DNA from 4 places in the Azospirillum sp. Marseille-Q6669 genome. Region 3 is predicted to be linked to each of the others. Evidence: riboswitches for the same ligand, from Rfam matches in the RefSeq annotation. Region 3 holds a riboswitch; each other region holds the start of a gene.
The links. A riboswitch is a leader RNA that binds a small molecule or an ion and turns the genes downstream of it on or off. The one in region 3 is predicted to bind thiamine pyrophosphate.
Positions count from the first base shown of each region.

Region 1: linked by a shared signal. The riboswitch ahead of thiC (phosphomethylpyrimidine synthase ThiC) and the one ahead of thiO (glycine oxidase ThiO) in region 3 are both predicted to bind thiamine pyrophosphate.
Region 2: linked by a shared signal. The riboswitch ahead of ACWPXE_RS07390 (LuxE/PaaK family acyltransferase) and the one ahead of thiO (glycine oxidase ThiO) in region 3 are both predicted to bind thiamine pyrophosphate.
Region 4: linked by a shared signal. The riboswitch ahead of ACWPXE_RS12120 (ABC transporter substrate-binding protein) and the one ahead of thiO (glycine oxidase ThiO) in region 3 are both predicted to bind thiamine pyrophosphate.

Region 1 covers NZ_CBCOOP010000002.1:496,385-498,578, forward strand. The annotation lists gene oxlT (oxalate/formate MFS antiporter) at 1-341, shown strand, start outside; gene ACWPXE_RS13575 (hypothetical protein) at 433-621, opposite strand; TPP riboswitch at 826-938, shown strand; gene thiC (phosphomethylpyrimidine synthase ThiC) at 1,055-2,194, shown strand, end outside.
Region 2 covers NZ_CBCOOP010000001.1:1,670,734-1,672,927, forward strand. The annotation lists gene ACWPXE_RS07385 (acyl-CoA reductase) at 1-153, opposite strand, end outside; gene ACWPXE_RS07390 (LuxE/PaaK family acyltransferase) at 150-1,229, opposite strand; TPP riboswitch at 1,306-1,435, opposite strand; gene ACWPXE_RS07395 (class I SAM-dependent methyltransferase) at 1,479-2,054, opposite strand; gene ACWPXE_RS07400 (acetylornithine deacetylase/succinyl-diaminopimelate desuccinylase family protein) at 2,097-2,194, opposite strand, start outside.
Region 3 covers NZ_CBCOOP010000006.1:612,669-614,862, forward strand. The annotation lists gene mgtE (magnesium transporter) at 1-642, shown strand, start outside; TPP riboswitch at 689-792, shown strand; gene thiO (glycine oxidase ThiO) at 784-1,953, shown strand; gene thiS (sulfur carrier protein ThiS) at 1,950-2,159, shown strand.
Region 4 covers NZ_CBCOOP010000002.1:192,536-194,729, forward strand. The annotation lists gene ACWPXE_RS12110 (DMT family transporter) at 1-241, shown strand, start outside; gene ACWPXE_RS12115 (STAS domain-containing protein) at 246-623, opposite strand; TPP riboswitch at 785-882, shown strand; gene ACWPXE_RS12120 (ABC transporter substrate-binding protein) at 952-2,094, shown strand; gene ACWPXE_RS12125 (branched-chain amino acid ABC transporter permease) at 2,102-2,194, shown strand, end outside.

The sequences.
Region 1 (2,194 bases), on a different contig from region 3:
TGATCCTGTCGGGTCTGGTGTTCCTGGCCTGGGGCGAAGTGTACAGCCTGTTCAGCGCCACCTCCGCGGACACCTTCGGCACCAAGCATGCGGCGAAGATCTACGGTGTGCTGTACTGCGCCAAGGGTGTGGCGGCTCTCCTGGTCCCGCTGGGCAACCTGCTGATGGAGGCCACCGGCACCTGGGCGACCGTTCTCTACATCTGCGCCACCATGGACCTCATCGCGGCCTTCTGCGCCATCGCGGTCCTGCGGCCCATGTTGCGCAAGCACCATGCCCGAAACGCCGAACTCGCCGCCCAGCAGGGTCCTGGTGGGCTGGCGGTGCAGCCCGGCCACTGATCGGTCCGCGAAGGCCCCACGGTTTCGCACCACGGGTGACTTTATCTTGGACGATGGCCGCCGCGCGCACCCCGCGCGGCGGCCTTCTTTTTTACTCCAGGAAGAAAGGGCGGTTGTGCCCCTCGCCGGACTGGTTGAAGCGGTCCGACGACCAAAGGCCGTCCGGCTGCTCGTCCTGGGGATCGGAAGTCCACTCGTCCTCCTCCCGCATCAGCAGGGTCAGGCCGTGGCCCATCAGGCCGGCCAGGGCGACGAAGGCGATCAGTTGGGATTCGAGCATGGGACGGGCTCCGGGCACTCGGGAGGGGGCGTTGCTTTTTGTTGTTGTGATGCAGCATAGCGACCCGGCTCAGGCTGCGCAATAGGATTTTGTATACCAGATAATGGATACCAGAATCGCGCCACGTGCATTGATGGGGATGGCTTCGCTGTGAATCGCGCCCGGAATCGCGTTGACGTGGGTGGGGCGGATGGTTCAGCATGGCGACGTTCCAAGGGGAGCCCCATAGCACGGGGCTGAGATGATGCCGTAAGGCGCCGAACCCTTTGAACCTGATCCGGGTCGTACCGGCGTAGGGACAGGAACAAACGGGCCACGGTCACGCGCATCCCCATCGCGCACCCCTTCCTGGGGACCGCTCCGGTCGTCCGTTCTGCCGCTCCGTCACACCCGGGTCTCCAACGATCCTATGTGCGATGGAGATCCACAGCAGATGCCCGACTCTCTTCCCCCCGCTTCCCAAAAGGCCGCGCCGTCCGACCATTTTTCGGTGACGACCGGTCCGCTGCCGTCCTCCAGCAAGGTCCATGTGGCCGGGGAGCGTTTCCCCGACCTGCGCGTGGCGATGCGCGACATCCATGTCGGCGGCGGCGAGCCGCCGGTGCGCGTCTACGACACCTCCGGCCCCTACAGCGATCCGGCCGTACAGACCGACATCCGCCGCGGCCTGGCGGAGCTGCGCCGCTCCTGGATCGAGGCCCGCGGCGACGTCGAGGCCTATGAGGGCCGCGAGGTCCGTCCGGAGGACGACGGGCTGCGCGTCGGGGAGGCGCGCGCCGTGCCCGTCTTCGACCGCGCCGGACGCCGTCCGTTGCGCGGCAAGCCGGGCCGGACGGTCACGCAGATGGCCTACGCCCGCGCCGGCATCGTCACGCCGGAGATGGAATACATCGCCGTTCGCGAGAATCTGGGCCGGCAACGGCTGGCCGAGGCGGCGGCGCGGGACGGCGACGACTTCGGCGCCTCCATCCCCGACCATGTGACGCCGGAGTTCGTCCGCGACGAGGTGGCGCGCGGGCGGGCGATCATCCCATCCAACATCAACCACCCCGAATCGGAGCCGATGATCATCGGCCGCAACTTCCTCACCAAGATCAACGCGAACATCGGCAACTCCGCCGTCGCGTCCTCGGTGGGGGAGGAGGTCGACAAGATGGTCTGGTCGATCCGCTGGGGCGCCGACACCGTCATGGACCTGTCCACCGGCCGCAACATCCACACCACCCGCGAATGGATTCTGCGCAACAGCCCGGTTCCCATCGGCACCGTGCCGATCTATCAGGCGCTGGAGAAGGTCGGCGGCAAGGCCGAGGACCTGACCTGGGAGATCTTCCGCGACACGCTGATCGAGCAGGCGGAGCAGGGGGTGGACTATTTCACCATCCACGCCGGCATCCGTCTGGCGCACATCCCGCTGACCGCGAAGCGCACCACCGGCATCGTGTCGCGCGGCGGCTCGATCATGGCGAAATGGTGCCTGTCGCATCACCGCGAGAGCTTCCTCTACGAGCGGTTCGAGGAGATCTGCGAGATCATGAAGGCGTACGACGTCGCCTTCTCGCTGGGTGACGGT
Region 2 (2,194 bases), on a different contig from region 3:
CGTTGCCAATTCAGCGATCTGCGCCTCGGTCAGCACCGGCACCGCCACGTCGAGCGTCTCGGCGCCGCGCCGGAAGGTCAGCGTCCGCCAGTCCACCGCGTCGGCGGACAGCCCCGGCAGATGCCCGGCGCGCTCCATCAAGCCAACGGTCATGGGGCCCGCGCCGCTTTGAGGAAGTCCTCGACCGCCATGGAGCAGCCCTTGGCGTCCGCCCCGTCGGCCCGGCCGAGGAGCTGGAAACCGCCGTCCACCTCCACCCCCGCGTCCTCGGTCAGAATGGCGGAAGCGCAGTTGAAATGGGCCAGATCGTGATGGACCAGCACGCCGACGCTGCCGCGCGGCACCTCCTGCCCGGTCAGCGGGTTGATGACCCGGCTGCGTATCCAGTGCGGGCCGGACTTCACCGACGGGCAGGTCTCGTTGCCGTCGTCGTAGAACTGGGTGCTCAGCTCCGTCATGCCGTACATGTTGATGCACAGCCGGCGCGGCACGCCGAAGGTGGCGGACAGGCGGCCGTAGAACTCCTCCGCCGCCATCTCCCGCGACTGGCCCTTGAAGCCGCCGGTGTCGAGGATGCGGCTGCCCGCCGGCAGGGCGAAGCTCCGCCCCCGCTCGGCCAGCGCGTCCATCAGATGCACGACGCTGAAGCTCGCCCCCAGCAGGGCGTAGGGTTCGCCGGTTTCCTCGGCGCGGGACAGCGCCTCGATCGCCCCGTCCACGTCCAGCCCGGCGTCGGAGACGAAATAGCGGCTCTCATCCGTCCCGAACTCGCTCTTCGCCAGCGCCAGATAATGGGCGAGCGAGGAGTTGGGCATCGCCTGCTCGGTCGGGAACAGGATTCCCATGCGCAGCCGGTCAAACTCGCCCATGAAGCGGCGGCGGAAATTGACGGTCATCGAGCGGTCGTAGACCGCCAGCGTCGGATGGTGGCTCTTGCCCCGCACGCCCTTGGTGGTGCCGCTGGTCATGAAGACGTGCGGGCACTCCTCCGGCGGGCGTCCGCTCAGCGTCAGGTCCTTGAAGGCGCTGATCGGCACGGCGGGCACGTCGCGCCAGCTCTTCACCGTGCGCAGGGTGCGCGCCCGCTGGGTGGCGAAGCGGCGGTAGGGGGCGTTGGTCTCGAACTGGTGGGCGAAGACGGCCAGCGCCATGCGGTTGAACGCCTCCTCGTCCGCCTCTTCGGCGGCGATGAAGGCCAGCAGGTCTTCGACAAGTCGGGCTTCGGTCACGTCCGCACACACCTTTTGCAGCGCCAACAAACTGTTGCCGGAGCAAACGGTGTCTGGATGGAATGGGGGTACGCCGTGCCGCCCTTCAGTCCCGTCCCTACGCCGGTATGACCCGGATCAGGTTCGATGGGTCACCGCGTTGTCCGGATGAAAGCGCCGGACCGGCGGAGTCTCAGCCTCCTAGCGAGGCCCCCCAGGGAACACTTCGCAAGCTAAGGGACCGGCCCCCGCCCGTCAAGCCGGTCGGGCTCAGGCGGCGCCCTTCACCACCTCCAGGACCATGGCGATCTCGTCGATGACGTTGTTCTGGCTTTCCATTGCCTCCATCACCTCCTGGTTCGTGACCTCCCCGGACGCCAGCTTGTGGTGCCAGCGCGGGGTCGGGGCGTAGACGATCGACAGCATGCGGAAATCGACGTTCAGATGCATCGCCAAGCGGGTGTTGGGCCAGCCTCGCTCGATGAATGTCCGGTTCTCCTCCATCGAGAACAGGCTCAGCACGTTGGGCGTAATGGGGCGGACGTGGGTCGGATCGCCGAGATAGCCGTCGCTGCGCGGGTGCGGCACCTTGATGGTGATCCGCGCGCCGTGGCGGCAGACTCGGTACAGCTCCTTCATGATGTTCAGGAAGCCCTCGGTCGTCTGGCCCATATGCTCCAGCGCGTGGATGAGTTGGACGTCGGCGACGCTGCTCTCCTCGAACGGCCAGGGCACGACCTCCAGGTCGGCGACGATGTCCGGCCCGAAGGTGCCGTACTTGTCCACGTTGACGTAGCCGGCAAGCCGCGTGTCGCCGCAGCCGAGGTTGAGCTTGAGGTCCGACATCGCGCGCGTTTCCGGCCAGCCGTTGTTGCCACGAAAGCGACCTTACACCTCCCGCCGCAGCAGCGACAGGGCGGCCATCGCCATGACCTGCGCGGAATGGACCATGTCGTCGATGTCCACATACTCGTCCGGCTGGTGGG
Region 3 (2,194 bases):
GTGGACGCCGGTGGGCGGCTGATCGGCGTCATCACCGTCGACGACGTGGTCCACATCATCGACGAGGAGGCCGAGGACGACATCGGCAAGCTGGGCGGCGTCGGCGACACCTCCATCTACCGCTCGGTTCTGGAAACCTCGCGCTCGCGCATTTCCTGGCTGGGCGTGAATCTGTTTACCGCCTTCGCGGCGGCGGGCGTCATCTCGCTGTTCGAGGCGACCATCGAACAGATCGTGGCGCTGGCCGTGCTGATGCCGATCACCGCCTCAATGGGCGGCAACGCCGGGACCCAGACCCTGACCGTGGCGGTGCGCGCCCTGGCGACACGCGAGCTGTCGTCCTCCAACGCCCCCCGCGTGGTGGGTAAGGAGGTGCTCGTTGGGCTGCTCAACGGCGCCGTCTTCGCCACGCTGGTCGGGGCCATCGCCGCGACGTGGTTCGAGCCGATGATCGGCTTGGTCATCGGCTGTGCCATGGTCATCAACCTGTTCGTCGCCGGCCTGTGCGGGGTGCTGATTCCCATCGGACTGGACCGGCTGGGCGTCGATCCGGCGGTGGCGAGTTCGGTCTTCCTGACCACCATGACCGACGTCATCGGGTTCCTGTCCTTCTTGGGGCTGGCGTCGCTTTTGTTGTTGTGACCAACGAAAAGGGGCTTGCCAAAGGCGGCCCTCTTCCGGATGATCCGGGCATTGGCTGGGGTGCCGTGCGGGATGAGCCCGCGCGGCTGAGATCACACCCATCGAACCTGTCTGGATAATGCCAGCGAAGGGAGCCGCCGCATGGTATCCGCGCCCTTATTTCATTCTGATTCCGCGAAACCCACCGTCGCCGTGATCGGCGCCGGGGTGGTCGGCCTCTCCATCGCCTGGAGGCTGGCCGTCGCCGGCTGCCGGGTTGAGGTCTTCGACCGTGGCGCTGCCGGCCGGGGCGCCAGCCACGCCGCGGGCGGGATGCTCGCCGCCTGCGTGGAGACCGAACCCGGCGAAGAGAGCCTTCTGCCGCTGACCCGCGCCTCCCAGGACCTGTGGCCCGCCTTCGCGGCGGAGTTGGAGGCCGCCTCCGGCATGGCGGTGGACCTGCGCGGCGAAGGCACGATGGTCATCGCGCTGAACGCCGACGACGCCGCCAAGGTGCGGTTCCTGCACGACTTCCAGACCAAGCTCGGCCTGCCCGTGGAATGGCTGAGCGGGGCGGAGGTGCGTCGGCGCGAACCCTATCTCCAGCCGGGCGTGGCCGGCGCGCTGTTCTGCGCCGGCGACCATCAAGTCGACAACCGCAAGGTTGCCACCGCCCTGCACGCCGCCGCCCTGCGGGCCGGCGCCGTGGTGCACGAGTACGCCGAGGTGTCCCGCATCGAGATCCGCGGCGGCCGCGCCGTCGGCGTCCAGGTTGGCAACCGGCTTTTCGAGGCCGACCGGGTGGTTCTGGCCGCCGGGGCGTGGTCGGGTTGGATCGACGGCCTGTCCCCGGCGGTGCGTCCGCCGGTGCGTCCGGTGAAGGGCCAGATGCTCTGTTTGCGCATGGACCCCCGCCTGCCGCTGCTGCGCCATGTGGTGTGGACCCCCGGCACCTACCTGATCCCGCGGCTGGACGGGCGGCTGCTCGTCGGCGCCACGACGGAGGAGCGCGGATTCGACGACCGGCTGACCGCCGGGGGCCAGTTCGCCCTGCTGGAAGGGGCGTGGCGCGCCCTGCCGGGCATCGCCGAGCTGCCCATCGAGGAGGCGTGGGCCGGCTTCCGCCCCGGCACCCGCGACGACGCCCCGATCCTCGGCCTCTCGGAGGTGGAGGGTCTGGTCTACGCCACCGGGCACCACCGCAACGGCATCCTGCTGACCCCGGTCACCGCGGACTCGGTGGCGCGGCTGGTCCTGACCGGAGAGGCCGATCCGGTGATCCGCCCCTTCGCGCTCGACCGTTTCGCCCAGCCGAAGGGGGCCGCGGCATGAGCGCCCGCATCCGCGTGAACGGGCGGGAGGAGGACCTCGCCGCCCCCACCGTCGCCGCCCTGCTGGCCGGGCGGGGAATCGCCGCGGGCACCCACGGGGTCGCGGTCGCCCTTAACGGCGCCGTTCTGCCGTCCCGCCGCTGGGACGAGACGCCCCTGTGCGCGGGCGACGCCTTGGAGATCATCCGCCCCGTGCAGGGCGGGTAAAGGGCAGCAGTTCCAACCAACGGCATTTCCCTCTC
Region 4 (2,194 bases), on a different contig from region 3:
GCTGATGCTTCTGGTCGGCACACTGGGCGGGGCGGCGCAGGTGCTGATGACCCAGGCCTTCCGCCTGGGTCGCGCCGCGGTGGTGGCGCCCTTCGAGTATACGGGGATGATCTGGGCGACCCTGCTTGGTTTCCTGGTCTTCGGCGACGTGCCGACCCCCACCGTGCTGGCCGGGGCGGGGATCATCATCGCCAGCGGGCTCTACATCCTCTATCGGGAAACGCTGCGCCGCAGCGACTGACGGGTCAGGCGGCGGCGGGAAGAGCCAAGCAATCATCCGGGGAAAGCGGCGGGGCGGTCAGCGCGATGATCCGGCTGCGTTCCAGCACGCGCCGGATGCGCGGCGGATGATTCTCGAAGGCGATGGCGCCGCCGCGGTCGAGCACCGCATTGCGGAGCGCCAGCAGAATGCCGATGCCGCAGGAATCGAGGAACTCCACCCGTCCCAGATCGACGCGCAGCGTCAGGGCCTGTGCGTCCGCAACGCGGCGGAGCAGGGGCGTCAGGCCGGGCAGGGCCGCGTGGTCGACCCGCCCCGACAGGATGGCGCGCAGCCCGTATCCGCCCTGTGCCGTGGCGAAGGGGTGCAAGGTGACGGTGCTGTGCGACGGGATGGGCCGCATGCTTCGTGGCGACTTTCCGGTTGGGGCGACGGTCCGGCGCGGGCCGGGGGCGGTGGAAGGAACCACGGGAAACGCGACTCTCCGGTGTCTGTTCCGTTGCCAAATTGTGAAAAGGCGCCGGGCTGCCGCTTGACAGCCGGGCGCCGGGCTCACACTGTGCACACGAACGGCTGGGGTGCCTGCCGCAAGGCGGGCTGAGACCACACCCATCGAACCTGATCTGGGTCATGCCAGCGAAGGGAGCCAAGCGTTCGAGGCTGTGCCGCCGCTATACCCCTGGCCTCCTCGTCCTCGCGCGGTTCTTCGCCGGGCAGGAGGAGACACATCCATGCGGCGCTTCCTTTCCATTCTCTCGGCAACCGCCGTCTCGGCGTCGCTCCTGTCGGGGACGGTGCTGGCGGGCGAGGCCTCGGTCCCTGTGCTGGTGCCGCTGACCGGCTTCCTGTCGCTGGAAGGCACGAGCCAGCGCAACGGCGCCGTCCTGGCGCTGAAGGACGCGCCCGCGGGAGTGGCGGTGCGGTCGGAGGTGATCGACACCGGCACCTCGCCGGAGGCCGCGGTCACGGCGTTGGAGCGCGCGGCGGGCGGCAAGGTCACGGCGGTGGCGGCCAGCATGCTGGGCACGCAGATGCTGGCGATGCTGCCGCTGGCCCAGGATTACGGCATTCCGCTGGTCACCGTGTCGGGCACGGCGAGCATCACCGAGCAGGGCAACCCCTGGGTCTTCCGCTTCTTCCCCGGCGACGCCGTGACCAAGGAGGCCCACGCCCGCTACGTGACGGAGGAGCTGGGCAGGAAGCGCCCGGCGGTGATCTATCAGACGACCGCCTACGGACAGAGCGGCAAGGCCCATCTGGAGCAGGCTTTCAAGAAGCTCGGCGTCGAGCCGGTGTTCGAGGAGGGGGTGGACCCCGCCGCCAAGGATCTGCTGCCGGTCCTGACTAAGGCGCTGGCCGCCAAGCCCGACGTGCTGGTGCTGCACCTCCATTCCGGCCCGACCGCCCTGTTCATCCGGCAGGCGGCGGCCAACGGGGTGGCGGTGCCGATCGTCGCCGGCTCCGCCATGCACCAGCCGAGCACCGCGGCGCTTCTGGAACCGGCCGAGTTGAAGGGCGTTTGCGCCGAGACGGCGGCCTCGCCGATCTCCGGCGGCAGCCCGGAGGTGGAGGCCTTCACCACCGCCTACCGCGCCGCCTTCAACGCGGAGCCGGATGCCTTCGCGCTCGGCCAATATGATGGCATCCGCATGGTGCTGGCGGCGGTGCAGGGCGGTGCTGACAGCGCGGAAGCGGTGCGCAAGGCCCTGTCCGCCGGTACCCACCAGGGACTCGCCATGACCTACCGGTCAGACGGCAAGGGCAACATGGCGCATTCCGCCGTGATCGTCTGCTACGACGGCGCCTCGCGCGTGCCGGCGATCGCCAAGCGCTACGACAACCTGACCGGCGTGGTGTCCGGCATGGTGAAGTGAGCGGGCCTTGATCACCCTGCAGCTTCTCGTCAACGGCCTCGCCCTGGGTGCGGCCTACGCGCTGGTCGCGCTGGGCTTCGTGCTGGTGCTGAACGCCACC